DNA from 4 places in the Streptomyces sp. NPDC057287 genome. Region 1 is predicted to be linked to each of the others. Evidence: riboswitches for the same ligand, from Rfam matches in the RefSeq annotation. Region 1 holds a riboswitch; each other region holds the start of a gene.

Evidence for each region. A riboswitch is a leader RNA that binds a small molecule or an ion and turns the genes downstream of it on or off. The one in region 1 is predicted to bind cobalamin.
Region 2: another riboswitch for cobalamin. It lies ahead of ACFUNE_RS24505 (energy-coupling factor ABC transporter permease); the one in region 1 lies ahead of ACFUNE_RS06745 (ribonucleoside-diphosphate reductase subunit alpha).
Region 3: another riboswitch for cobalamin. It lies ahead of metE (5-methyltetrahydropteroyltriglutamate--homocysteine S-methyltransferase); the one in region 1 lies ahead of ACFUNE_RS06745 (ribonucleoside-diphosphate reductase subunit alpha).
Region 4: another riboswitch for cobalamin. It lies ahead of ACFUNE_RS25480 (cobalamin biosynthesis protein); the one in region 1 lies ahead of ACFUNE_RS06745 (ribonucleoside-diphosphate reductase subunit alpha).

The regions. Positions count from the first base shown of each region.
Region 1 covers NZ_JBHUYV010000003.1:42,494-45,728, forward strand. The annotation lists gene ACFUNE_RS06745 (ribonucleoside-diphosphate reductase subunit alpha) at 1-1,732, opposite strand, end outside; cobalamin riboswitch at 1,871-2,007, opposite strand; gene ACFUNE_RS06750 (GNAT family N-acetyltransferase) at 2,048-2,548, opposite strand; gene mctP (monocarboxylate uptake permease MctP) at 2,670-3,235, opposite strand, start outside.
Region 2 covers NZ_JBHUYV010000013.1:71,147-74,381, forward strand. The annotation lists gene ACFUNE_RS24500 (hypothetical protein) at 72-623, shown strand; cobalamin riboswitch at 848-1,054, shown strand; gene ACFUNE_RS24505 (energy-coupling factor ABC transporter permease) at 1,084-1,797, shown strand; gene ACFUNE_RS24510 (energy-coupling factor ABC transporter substrate-binding protein) at 1,797-2,165, shown strand; gene cbiQ (cobalt ECF transporter T component CbiQ) at 2,172-2,921, shown strand; gene ACFUNE_RS24520 (energy-coupling factor ABC transporter ATP-binding protein) at 2,918-3,235, shown strand, end outside.
Region 3 covers NZ_JBHUYV010000013.1:24-3,258, reverse strand. The annotation lists gene metE (5-methyltetrahydropteroyltriglutamate--homocysteine S-methyltransferase) at 1-1,991, opposite strand, end outside; cobalamin riboswitch at 2,153-2,370, opposite strand; partial or broken gene ACFUNE_RS24225 (cobalamin-dependent protein) at 2,896-3,235, opposite strand, start outside.
Region 4 covers NZ_JBHUYV010000014.1:53,638-56,872, forward strand. The annotation lists gene ACFUNE_RS25470 (anion permease) at 1-1,010, shown strand, start outside; gene ACFUNE_RS25475 (hypothetical protein) at 1,023-1,250, shown strand; cobalamin riboswitch at 1,399-1,528, shown strand; gene ACFUNE_RS25480 (cobalamin biosynthesis protein) at 1,657-2,601, shown strand; gene ACFUNE_RS25485 (cobyric acid synthase) at 2,598-3,235, shown strand, end outside.

The DNA.
Region 1 (3,235 bases):
GCGGGCCCGTGGGGGTCCCCCCTGCACCGGAGCCTGTCGAAGGTGCCTGGGGGCGCTCCGCCAGGCCGCAGGAGGCCTCGTACGCGGCGAGCATGATGCGCTCGGAGATCTTCGTGGACAGCGCGCGGGCCTCGGGGGAGTCGAAGGGCAGGCGCAGCTGGAAGAAGACGTCCTGGAGGCCCATGGCGCCCAGGCCCACCGGGCGCCAGCGGGCGTTGGAGCGCCCGGCCTGCTCGGTCGGGTAGAAGTTGATGTCCACGACGCGGTCGAGGAAGGTCACCGCCGTGCGGACGGTGGCGTCCAGCCGCTCCCAGTCGATCGAACCGCCGGCGACGAACGCGCCGAGGTTGACCGACCCGAGGTTGCAGACGGCCGTCTCGCCGTCGTCGGTGACCTCCAGGATCTCGGTGCAGAGGTTCGAGGAGTGCACGACTCGGCCCGGCTCGGCGGTCTGGTTGGCCGTGCGGTTGGAGGCGTCCTTGAACGTCATCCAGCCCTGCCCGGTCTGCGCGAGCGTGCGCATCATCCGGCCGTACAGCTCGCGCGCCGGCATGGACTTGCGGGCCAGCCCCCTGGCCTCGGCGGCGCGGTAGGCCGCGTCGAACTCGTCACCCCACAGGTCCACCAGCTCGGGGGTGTCCGCCGGGGAGAACAGCGACCACTCGGTGTCCGCGTCCACGCGGCGCATGAACTCGTCCGGGATCCAGTGCGCGAGGTTGAGGTTGTGCGTACGCCGCTGGTCCTCACCGGTGTTGTCGCGCAGCTCCAGGAACTCCTCGATGTCCGCGTGCCAGGTCTCCAGGTAGACGGCGGCGGCCCCCTTGCGCCGGCCTCCCTGGTTGACCGCCGCGACCGAGGCGTCCAGCGTCTTCAGGAACGGGACGATGCCGTTGGAGTGGCCGTTGGTCCCCCGGATGAGTGAACCCCGGGCGCGGATCCGGGAGTAGGAGAGCCCGATGCCGCCGGCGTGCTTGGAGAGGCGCGCCACCTGGTGGTAGCGGTCGTAGATCGAGTCGAGCTCGTCCAGAGGGGAGTCCAGCAGGTAGCAGGAGGACATCTGCGGGTGCCGGGTGCCGGAGTTGAAGAGGGTGGGGGAGGACGGCAGGTAGTCGAGCCGGTTCATCAGGCCGTACAGCGCCGCGACTTCGCCCAGGGCGCGCTCGGAGGTGTCCTCGGCGAGACCGGCGGCGACCCGCAGCATGAAGTGCTGCGGGGTCTCGACGACCTCCCGGGTGATCGGGTGGCGCAGCAGGTACCTGCTGTGCAGCGTCCGCAGCCCGAAGTAGCCGAAGCGGTCGTCGGCGCCGTCGGCGAGCGCCTGGCCGACCAGGGCGTCGAGAGCGGCGGAGTGCCGCGTGACGAACTCCGCCGTGCGGTCCGCGATCAGGCCCTCGCGGTGTCCCACGGCGACCGATGCCGAGAAGGAGACGGCGCCCTGTCCGGCGGCCTCGTCCGCGATGGCCAGGGTGAGCAGCCGGGCCGCGAGCCTGGAGTACGCAGGGTCCTCGGAGATCAGACCCGCGGCGGCCTCGGTGGCCAGCGAGCGCAGCTCGGCCTCGTCCGCCCGCGCGCTCCGGCCGCGCAACGCGGCGGCCGCGACCCGTCCGGGGTCGGTGTCGGGCAGATCGGCGGTGAGACGGGTCAGGGTCCGCAGCAGTGCGGTCCCCGGCGCGTCGGTCGTGAGGCTCTCGGATTCCGCGGCTGAAACCGGGTCGGCTGGCGCGATGGTCACTGGGGCTGTTCCTCGCTCGGCTCAGGGGCCTGCGGGAGCGGGGCAGCCGGACACGTGACACCCGGGGGAGGGCGGCACGGTGCGCGCGGCGTCCACCGGCCCTCCGCGGGGCCCGGACGTCTCTGCGTCCGGTTCGGTCGAGCCGGACGCACTGTCGACAGGTCTTCGGACTCCGCGGTGCGCGAAAGCGCACCGGTCACACCGTTGCGGGACAGTTCCGGATTCGCACCGGATTCCCCTGCGGCGACAGCGAGGTCGAGCATACATGTGGGGGCCGCCAGTTGCGGCAGCCCCCACATGTAGTGTCGTGACGGGTCAGAAGGCCAGGCGGAACGTCAGGAGGGTGAGGCCCGGCAGAGGGCTCCAGTCCCGCTCCGGGGTCCGTACGAAGCCGAGGCGGCGGTAGATCCGGTGGGCCGCCTCCATGGACGACTGGGTCGACAGGACGATCCCTGAGAGCCCTCCGGCGGCACGTGCGCGGTCGACACAGGCCCGTACGAGCGCCTCACCCGCACCGCGGCCGCGTGCCTTCGCGGACACGGCCAGCATCCGGAACTCCGCTTCGTCCTCCCCGGCGATGTCCGCCCACGGGCTCCCGGGCGCGACGTACGTCACCCCGCCCAGCAGTTCGCCGTCGGAGTCCGCCGCGACCAGCACCAGGGCCTCGGCGGCCCGGCGCCCGACGGCGCGGAGCTGTTCCAGATAGGGGTCGTCGGCGCCGAAGTCCAGCAGCCCGTCGCCGAGATACGCCTGGGCGGTCATCTCGCCCAGGGCTTCGTGCTCGCCGGCGCGGACCGGTCTGATCGAGGCATCCATGGGCGTCAGTCTGCCCCGGCCCGTGGGCCGGGCGCACGCGCTTTCCACGGGGGCGTCCTTCGGCTCCCGCACGTGCACGTCCCGGCGGGGCGGACCCCGCCGGGACGGACGTCGCGGGGGTCTACACCCGTTGCAGCGGTTCGTCGTCGCCCGGCGCACCCACCGTGGCCGGCGGGAGCGTGGCCTTGACGCCGGGCTCGCCGACGTCCGCCGTGTAGTCGGAGGGCGAGGTCTCGTCGATGCCGACCGGGGCCTTCAGCGCGTTGAGGACGAAGGTCCCCACGACCACGACGACGATGTTCAGCACGATCGCGGTGAGACCGATGTAGCCGATCTCGCCGATGCCCGGGATCTCCTTCGACGATCCGCCGAAGTGCTTCTGGGTCGGGCTGGCGACGCCGTACGCGGCCACCGTGCCGTAGATCATGCCGACCGCCCAGCCCGCGATCAGGGCCCAGCGGTGGAACCACCGGGTGAACAGGCCGCCCACCAGGGCCGGCATCGTCTGGAGGATCCAGATGCCGCCCAGCAGCTGGAAGTTGATCGCGACCGTCTTGTCCATGGTGAGGACGAAGGCGAGTGCGCCGACCTTGACCAGCAGCGAGACCAGCTTGGAGACCTTGGTCTCCTGGGCCGGGGTGGCGTCGGGCTTGATGAAGTCCTTGTAGATGTTGCGGGTGAACAGGT
Region 2 (3,235 bases), on a different contig from region 1:
TCTCCCGTGTGCCCGGCCGGTCGGCCGGGGCCACTGCCGGAGAGTCGCCCCGGTCGCTACCATCGCCCCTCATGACCGCTGTGATCGTCACCGTCGGGCTGGCGTTCGTCGGCTACCTCGTCACCTACCTCAACAGCCTGCGCCTGTCGCAGCGTCAGGAGCGCCTCGCCCGGGTGAATCGCCAGTTGAGCGACTTCTACGGCCCGTTGTTCTCCCTCACCGAGGCCAGCGGCCGGACCTTCGCCGCGTTCGCGGAGCGCCATGCACGCCCAGACGGGAGGTCGCCCTTCGATCACGGGACGCCGCCCTCGGAGGAGGAACTCGAGGAGTGGCGTCTGTGGATGACCACAGTCTTCCTGCCGAACATCCGGGCGATGCGCGACCTCGTCATCCACCACGCGGACCTGCTGAGGGACCCGCAGATGCCGCCCCTTCTCCTGGACCTGTGCGCGCATGTCTCGGGCTACGAGGTAACGGCCGCGCGCTGGGACCGGGGGACGTACGACCAGCACCTCTCGGTGGTTTGGTTCCCCGGCCAGGAGCTCGCCGACTACGCGCGCCGGGAGTTCTCCGTGCTGAAGAAGGAGCAGGCCCGGCTGCTGGGGCGACGGCACGTCGGCTGACGGCGTCCACCGTCAAGTGGAAGGTGAGTTTGTCCACACCGCCGGAGCCGTGTCCCCGCCGGCGGAACCCGGCGGCCGGCGCCGGTGCGGGGCTTCCGGCGGGCGCGGGCCGGGCCAGGGGCGGGCAGGGGCCGCTCCGTCCCGCCGCGCCCGCCGTACGGCTGCCCCGTACAGGCAGGTCACGGCCGTGGGGATCCCGCGGCTGCGGGCGGGGTGGGCCTGCTTGTCATCGCCCCCCACCTGGCACTACTGTCGCCACGCCTTGGTGAACGGGAAATCCGGTGTGATGCCGGTGCGGCCCTCGCCACTGTGATCGGGAAGTCCGGCTCCAGCCCTCGCGGGCAGCCACTGGGTCCTTGTGACCCGGGAAGGCGGAGTTCGGGCGGTGTCACCCGTCAGCCAGGAGACCGGCCAGGGCACTTCAACCATCCACGAGGTGCTGGAGAGGGTCTGCTGAGCCATGCACATTGCCGAGGGATTTCTGCCTCCGGCGCACGCGATCGCCTGGGGTGTCGCGTCCGCGCCGTTCGTCGTCCACGGAGTCCGGTCACTCACACGTGAGGTCAGGGAGAACCCGGAGAGCACGCTGCTCCTGGGGGCCTCCGGGGCCTTCACGTTCGTCCTGTCCGCCCTGAAAATACCCTCCGTCACCGGAAGTTGCTCCCATCCCACGGGTACGGGGCTGGGGGCGATCCTGTTCCGCCCGCCGATCATGGCGGTGCTGGGCACCATCACCCTGCTGTTCCAGGCGCTGCTGCTCGCGCACGGCGGTCTGACCACGCTCGGCGCCAACGTCTTCTCCATGGCGATCGTCGGGCCCTGGGCCGGGTACGCGGTCTTCAAGCTGCTGCGCCGTTACACCGTGCCGCTGATGGTGGCGGTGTTCTTCGCGGCGTTCGTCGCCGACCTGTCCACCTACTGCGTCACCAGCGTCCAGCTGGCGCTCGCCTTCCCCGACCCGGGCACCGGGTTCCTGGGGGCGCTCGGAAAGTTCGGCTCCATCTTCGCGGTCACCCAGATCCCGCTCGCGGTGAGCGAGGGGCTCCTGACCGTGCTGGTGATGCGGCTCCTCGTCCAGTCCAGCAAGGGTGATCTGACCAGGCTCGGCATGTTCCTCGCCGGCAAGCAGCAGGCCCGCGCCGAGGCCGACGAGAAGACAGGAGCGGTGGCCTGATGAACAGGAACACCAAGATCAACGCCCTTCTCCTCCTCGTCGTGGCCGCACTGGCCGTACTGCCGCTGGCCCTCGGGCTCGGCGACGACGAGAAGGAGCCGTTCGCGGGCGCCGACGCGCAGGCGGAGACGGCCATCACCGAGATCGATCCCGACTACGAGCCCTGGTTCTCCCCGCTGTACGAACCCCCGTCCGGCGAGATCGAGTCGGCGCTGTTCGCCCTCCAGGCCGCGCTGGGCGCGGGGGTCCTCGCGTACTACTTCGGCCTGCGGCGCGGGCGTCGTCAGGGCGAACTGCGCGCGACGGCGCCGCAGGACGGCGCGGGCGCCCCCGAACGCTCCGAGGAGTCCGCGGCCCGGAGGACCTGAGTCCACATGCTGCCGATCGACGCGGCGGCGCACAGCAGTCGCTGGCGCCGCCGCCATCCCGTGGACAAGGCCGTGCTCGGGCTGGGACTGACGGTGCTGGCGATCTCGCTTCCGCCGTGGCCCGGCGCCGCCCTGGTCCTCGTCACAGCCGTATCCGTACTCCTGGGCCCGGCCGGCGTGCCCGCCCGCCAGCTGTGGCGGGCCTACCGGGTGCCTCTGGGTTTCTGTGTCACCGGCGCGGCCACACTCCTCGTACAGGTCGGCGGGCCGGACGGGCTCGTCGCCCTGGCCGGTGGAGGGCCGGTCCGTGCAGGGGAGCTGCTCCTGCGCACCTCGGCCGCGTCACTCGGTGTCCTGCTGTTCGCCTTCACCACGCCGATGTCCGACCTGCTGCCGCGCCTGGTCAAGGCGGGGGTCCCCGCCCCGGTGGTGGACGTCGCCCTGGTGACCTACCGCATGAGTTTCCTGCTCCTCGACTCGATGCGCAGGATCCGGGAGGCCCAGGCGGCCCGGCTCGGCCACACCACCCGGGCGGCGGCCTGGCGGTCCCTGGCGGGGCTCGGGGCCACCGCGTTCGTCAGGGCCTTCGACCGCGCGGCGCGGCTCCAGTCGGGGCTGGCCGGTCGCGGCTACGACGGCACCCTGCGTGTCCTGGTGCCCGAGGCCCGCGTCTCCGCCCGTTTCACGGCCGCGAGCGCGGTGTTGCTCGTGGCCCTCGTCGTCCTGACCCTCGTCCTGGAAAGGCTGCTGTCATGAGCGATTCCGTGCTGCTCGCCCTGCGGGGCGCGTCCTTCGCCTACGAGGACGGCCCCACCGTGCTCAGCGGCCTCGACTTCGAGGCGCGCGAAGGGCGCGCGCTCGCCCTGCTCGGCAGGAACGGCAGTGGAAAGACCACACTGATGCGGCTGCTCAGCGGTGGACTGCGCCCCGCGGCAGGCCAGTTGACCGTGGAGGGCCGCCCCGTCACGTACGACCGCAAAGGACTGACCCGGCTGCGCACGACGGTCCAGCTGGTGGTGCAGGACCCCGACGACCAGTTGTTCGCCGCGTCCGTGTCCCAGGACGTGTCG
Region 3 (3,235 bases), on a different contig from region 1:
TCGCCGAACTCGGCGTAGCACATGTGGGTGTGGATCTGGGTGTCCGGCCGTACGCCACCCGTGGTGAGCCGGAACGACTCGGTGGCCCAGGCCAGGTACCCGGCGTGGTCCGCCGCACGCAGGGGCAGGGTCTCGCGCAGCGCCGGCTCGTCGACCTGGATGACCGACGTGCCGCCCGCTTCCAGATCGCCGACCTCGTCGCGCAGGGCGAGCGCGACCTGCCGGGCGGTGTCACCGAGCGGCTGATCATCGCGCACGAAGGACCAGGCCAGCATGGTGACCGGACCCGTCAGCATGCCCTTGACCGGACGGTCGGTGAGCGACTGTGCGTACGAGGTCCAGCGCACCGTCATCGGCTCGGGGCGGGAGATGTCCCCGGCCAGGACCGGCGGCCGGACGTAACGGGTGCCGTACGACTGGACCCAGCCGTGCTGGGTCGCGAGGTACCCGGCCAGCTGCTCCGCGAAGTACTGGACCATGTCGTTGCGTTCGGGCTCACCGTGCACCAGGACATCGATTCCGGTCTTCTCCTGGAAGGAGATCACCTCACCGATCTCGGCCTTGATCCGCTCCTCGTAGGCGGCTGTGCCGATCCGCCCTGCCCGCAGATCGGCGCGGGCCGTGCGCAGTTCGTCGGTCTGCGGGAACGAACCGATGGTCGTCGTCGGCAGCAGCGGCAGCTCGAGGCGGGCGCGCTGGGCGGCCGCTCGCTCCCCGTAGGGCTGGGAGCGCCGGCCGTCGGCGTCGGTGATGGCGGCGGCCCTGGCCCGTACGGCGGGGTCGTGGGTGATCGGGGAGTCGGCGCGCGAGGCGAGGTCGGCCCGGTTGGCGGAGATCTCGGCGGCGATGGTGTCGGTGCCCTGGGCGAGGCCCCTGGCGAGGGTGACGATCTCGGTGGTCTTCTGCCGGGCGAAGGCGAGCCAGCGGCGGACCTGAGGGTCGATGTCCCGCTCGGGGGCCGTGTCGAGGGGGACGTGGAGCAGGGAGCACGAGGCGGCGACATCGACCTGGCCGGCGAGGCCCAGGAGCGTGGCCAGGGTGGCCAGCGACTTCTCGTAGTCGTTGATCCAGATGTTGCGTCCGTCGACGACACCGGCGACGAGCCGCTTACCGGGGAGCCCGCCGGCGGCGGCGAGCTCTCCGAGGTTCGCCGCCGCGGCCCCGGTGAAGTCGAGGGCCAGTCCGTCGACCGGGGCCTTGGCGAGGACCGGCAGAGCATCTCCGAGCCGGTCGAAGTAGGAGGCGACGAGCAGCTTGGGACGGTCGGCCAGGCCGCCGAGGCCGTGATAGGCGCGGGCAGCCGCGTCGAGTTCGGCAGGGGTGCGATCCTGGACGAGGGCGGGTTCGTCGAGCTGCACCCACTCGGCGCCGGCGGCGCGGAGATCGGCGAGGACCTCCGCGTAGACCGGAAGGAGTCGGTCGAGCAGGGTGAGCGGTTCGAAGTCTGCCGGCGCCCCGGGAGCGGGCTTGGCGAGCAGAAGATAGGTGACCGGGCCGACGAGCACGGGCCGGGCGGTGTGTCCGAGCGCGAGGGCTTCCTTCAGCTCGGCGACCTGCTTGGTGGAGTCGGCGCCGAAGACGGTGTCCGGGCCGAGCTCGGGGACGAGATAGTGGTAGTTGGTGTCGAACCACTTGGTCATCTCCAGCGGCGCGACGTCCTGGGTGCCGCGTGCCATCGCGAAATAGCCGTCGAGTGCGTCAGCATGGACGGCCTCACGGTGCCGGGGCGGGACAGCGCCGACCATGACGCTGGTGTCCAGGACGTGGTCGTAGGAGGAAAAGTCTCCGGTGGGGAGCTCGTGGACGCCGGCGTCCGCCAGTTGCTGCCAGTTCGACCGGCGCAGCTCGGCTGCCGTCGTCCGGAGGGCGTCGGCGGTGATCCGGCCCTTCCAGTAGCCCTCGATGGCCTTCTTCAGTTCCCGGTTCGGGCCCTGGCGGGGGTAGCCGTACACGGTGGCCCGTGTTGCCGCGGCTGCGGGCTTCGCTGTCACGGAAATCTCCTTCGCGAGATGACTCCTTGAATCCCGGGACGGGACACGGACGCGAAGGGACGACGAACCGGACGGAACATGGACACGCTTGTCGGCGTGAGGGTCCGTCCGATCTGTACGCCGACCCGCCCACGAGGTCACCGGGATATCCGTACGCGAGGGGTCGCGTGCGGGCAACGGGCAGGTCTTCGGACTCGCGGGCTCGTCTGCCGGGGGCAGACTCCTACTGGCCGTCGCTTCCCGGATCCGTCCGGATCCAGTGCGTATGACGGCGGTCGTTCCCACTCACCGCTGCGGGGCAGTCCCGGATTCCCACCGGGTTCCCTCTTACGACGCGTCTGCCTGGCGGGCAGGGCGAACCAGCTGCACCAGCCACCATAAAGGGTGGAACGCTCCGTGTGCGCCGCTGTCTGCATTCCGGTACGTGGCAGGGGAGACCGGCTCCGCTGATGCCGCACCGGGCCGGTGCCAGGCGGGGTGCCGACCTGACCGCCCCGGCCGCGAGGCAGAGCACCTCGGACAGGGTGCGGCCGGGGCGGGGTGTGAGGGGCCTCGTGGTCGAGGCAGGCAGCGGAACCGTGGCGGATCCGCCGGCCCGATGGCTGTCCAGGAGCACCGGGCCGGCGGAAGTCGGCGGCTCGCGGCTCAGCGGGGAGCGGTGAGGGGCATGAGCACCATCCTGGCGATCAATTCCGAAATTGTCAACATTTTGGCCTCTTCCTTTCGCTTGAAGCCGAGTGAGCTATTGGCCTCAGGAGGAGGTGCAGGGGTCGTCGCTCACCCTGAAGTCCGGCTGCGCAATGCGCGACTGTCGGTGTGTGCGCCTATCCGGATTGCGTTGTGGTGGAGGCCGGGTGCGGTCGGACTGAAAGTAAAAGTGTTGACAGGTTGGTCAAAGTTTCCTTCAGTGCTCGTGCCCGACAGCGACGGCCAGCCGCTGAACCAGGTCGTGGGCGGCTTCAGGGATCACGGTTCCGGGCGGGAAGACGGCCGCAGCGCCCATGTCCAGCAGTACGTCAACGTCCTGGGGCGGGATCACCCCGCCGACGACGATCATGATGTCTTCCCGGCCTTCGGTGGCGAGTTCCTCGCGTAGTGCGGGTACGAGGGTGAGGTGGCCGGCGGCGAGGGATGAGACGCCGACGATGTGTACGTCGGCTTCGACGGCCTGTCGGGCGACCTCGGCCGGGGTCTGGAAGAGGGGGCCGACGTCGACGTCGAAGCCGAGGTCGGCGAAGGCGGTG
Region 4 (3,235 bases), on a different contig from region 1:
TCATCTTCGCCGCGCTCGTCGGCGCGATCCTGTGGAATCTGCTGACCTGGCTGGTCGGCCTGCCCTCCAGTTCCTCCCACGCGCTCTTCGGCGGCCTCATCGGCGCCGCGGTCATGTCGGCCGGCTGGTCCTCGATCAACGGCGGCACCGTCGTCACGAAGGTCCTGCTGCCCGCGATCGCCGCTCCCCTCGTCGCGGGTCTCGCCGCGCTGCTGGCCACGAAGCTGACGTACCGCCTCAACCGGAAGATCACCGACGAGGCCCAGCTGAAGTCGACCGCCAAGGGGTACCGCGCCGGCCAGATCGCCTCGGCCGGTCTCGTCTCGCTCGCCCACGGCACCAACGACGCGCAGAAGACCATGGGCATCATCACCCTCGCCCTGGTCACCGGCGGCGTCCTCTCCCCCGGCTCCAACCCGCCGGTCTGGGTCATCGCCTCCGCCGGCATCGCCATCGCGCTGGGCACCTACCTCGGCGGCTGGCGCATCATCCGCACCATGGGCAGCGGGCTCACCGACCTCCGGCCGCCGCAGGGCTTCGCGGCCCAGACGAGCGCGGCCACGGTCATCCTGGCCTCCTCGCACCTCGGCTTCTCCCTCTCGACCACCCAGTCCTGCTCGGGTGCCGTCATGGGCGCGGGCCTCGGACGCAAGGGGGGTGTGGTCCGCTGGTCCACCGCCACCCGGATGTTCATCGCCTGGGGTCTGACGCTGCCCGCCGCCGGCCTGGTCGGCGCGGGAGCCGAGTTCCTCACCAAGCAGGGCCCCTGGGGCGTCGCGGTGGTCGCCGTCCTGCTCGTGGCGGGCTCCGGCGCCATCTGGATGCTGTCGCGCCGCAAGCCGGTCGACCACACCAACGTGAACGAGGGCACCGACGAACCCGCGGGCGTCGTCACGACCGCCATCGCGGCCGTCAGCCCGCCGCCCGTCGGCCTGACCGTTCCGGACTTCAAGACCACCATCCCCGCCCCGGACACCCAGGCCGACCCGGCCCGGCCGGCCACGGTGTAAGGACAGAACCGAATGAACATCGACTGGGCAGCTCTCGCTTCCGTCTTCGGCGTCAGCCTCGTGATCACCGTCGCGCTGGTCGGCCTCTTCACTCTCGGCATCACCGGCCTCGCCAGGCAGGCGTCGTCGACGGCGACGCAGGGTGGCGGCTCCGGCGTCCTGGCGCGCGGCGGCGCGTACGCCTGCTTCGCGCTGTGCGCGGCGGCGGTCGCGTACGGGATCTACCTGATCGTCGCCTGACCCCCGCGCGGACACGAACCGGGCCGGACACACCACGGGTGTGCCCGGCCCGGTGTGCGTCTCAGCACACTGAAGCCTCGCAGGTCAACGGCAGGTTGACGGGCCTTCACAGGGCGTGGTGGACTGCCGGAGCCATTACGGCGACAGGAGAGGAAGCCGGTGCGAATCCGGCGCGGTCCCGCCACTGTCACCGGGGAGCAGCCTCCATACGGAAGTCACGGTCCGCCACCGCGGACTGGAAGGCCGGAGGAACTGCGGATCCGGAAGCCAGGAGACTCTCGTCGCCGGTCACGTCGAACCAGGGCGCGGACCCTGAGTGAGGACATACGCCATGTCTGGCTGCCCTGCGTCGGTCGCTGCACCACCTGCTCCGAAGGCCCTTCGAGGCGCGACGGCCGGCTGAGCGGTGCGAGCCGACCGCGTCTTCGCGTACGGCGCCGCCGCAGGCCTGATCGGCGACCTGCTGCTCGGTGATCCCCGGCGGGGCCACCCCGTCGCCGCCTTCGGGCGCGCCGCGACGGGCGCCGAGAGCCGGCTGTGGCGCGACCACCGCGGCTGGGGCGCCCTGCACACCCTCGTCTGCGCCGGTGGCGCCACGGGCGTCGCCGCGCTGGCCGCCCGTGCCGTACGGAACCGTCCCGCGGCCGCCGTGGCGCTGACCGCGGCCGCCACCTGGTCCGTCGTCGGGGGGACGTCGCTGGGCCGGGAGGCCCGCGCCATCGGCGGGGCACTGGCCGCCGGGGACATCGAGCTCGCCCGCGAGCGGCTGCCCCATCTGTGCGGCCGCGATCCGCAGGCGCTGGACGGCCCGCAGATCGCCCGCGCGGTGGTGGAGTCCGTCGCCGAGAACACCTCCGACGCCGTGGTGGGGGCCCTGGTGTGGGGCGCGATCGGCGGCGTACCGGGGTTGGTCGGCTTCCGGGCCGTCAACACGCTCGACGCCATGGTGGGGCACAAGTCGCCCCGTCACCGGCGCTACGGCTGGGCGTCGGCCCGGCTCGACGACGTCGCCGGCTGGCCCGGGGCCCGGCTCACGGCCGCGCTCGCCGTGGCCGCCGGGGGGCGTCCGCGCGATGCCGTCCGGGCCTGGCGGACGGACGCGGGACTGCACCCGAGCCCCAACGCGGGCCCCGTGGAGGCCTCGTTCGCGGGAGCTCTCGGTGTACGGCTCGGCGGGACCCTCGCGTACGGCGGGCGCGTCGAGCACCGGCCGGTGCTCAACGGGGAGGCCGGCCGCGAGGTGCGGGTCACGGACATCGAACGCGCGGTGCGGCTGTCGCGCCGGGTGAGTGTGCTGGCCCTCGCCGTGTGTGCGGCGGGGCGCCTGGCCATGGGACGGAGAGCCACATGAGCGGCGGGCTGCTGGTCGCCGGAACCACCTCGGACGCGGGCAAGAGCGTCGTCACGGCCGGGATCTGCCGGTGGCTGGTGCGCCGGGGGGTGAAGGTCGCGCCGTTCAAGGCGCAGAACATGTCGCTGAACTCGTTCGTCACCCGTGAGGGGGCGGAGATCGGCCGTGCCCAGGCGATGCAGGCCCAGGCCGCCCGGGTGGAGCCGTCGGCGCTGATGAACCCGGTGCTGCTCAAGCCCGGCGGTGACCGCTCCAGCCAGGTCGTCCTGATGGGGAAGCCGGTCGGCGAGATGAGTGCGCGCGGCTACCACGGGGGGCGGCAGGAAGCGCTGTTGGGCACCGTCACGGACTGTCTGGAGCAGCTGCGGTCCACCTACGACGCGGTCATCTGCGAGGGGGCGGGCAGTCCGGCCGAGATCAATCTGCGGCGCACGGACATCGTGAACATGGGCATCGCGCGGGCCGCCCGCTTCCCGGTGCTGGTCGTCGGGGACATCGACCGCGGCGGTGTGTTCGCCTCATTCTTCGGTACGACGGCGCTGCTGAGTCCCGAGGACCAGTCGCTGGTCGCGGGGTACCTCGTCAACAAGTTCCGCGGTGACGTGTCGCTGCTGGAGCCGGGGCTCGACATGCT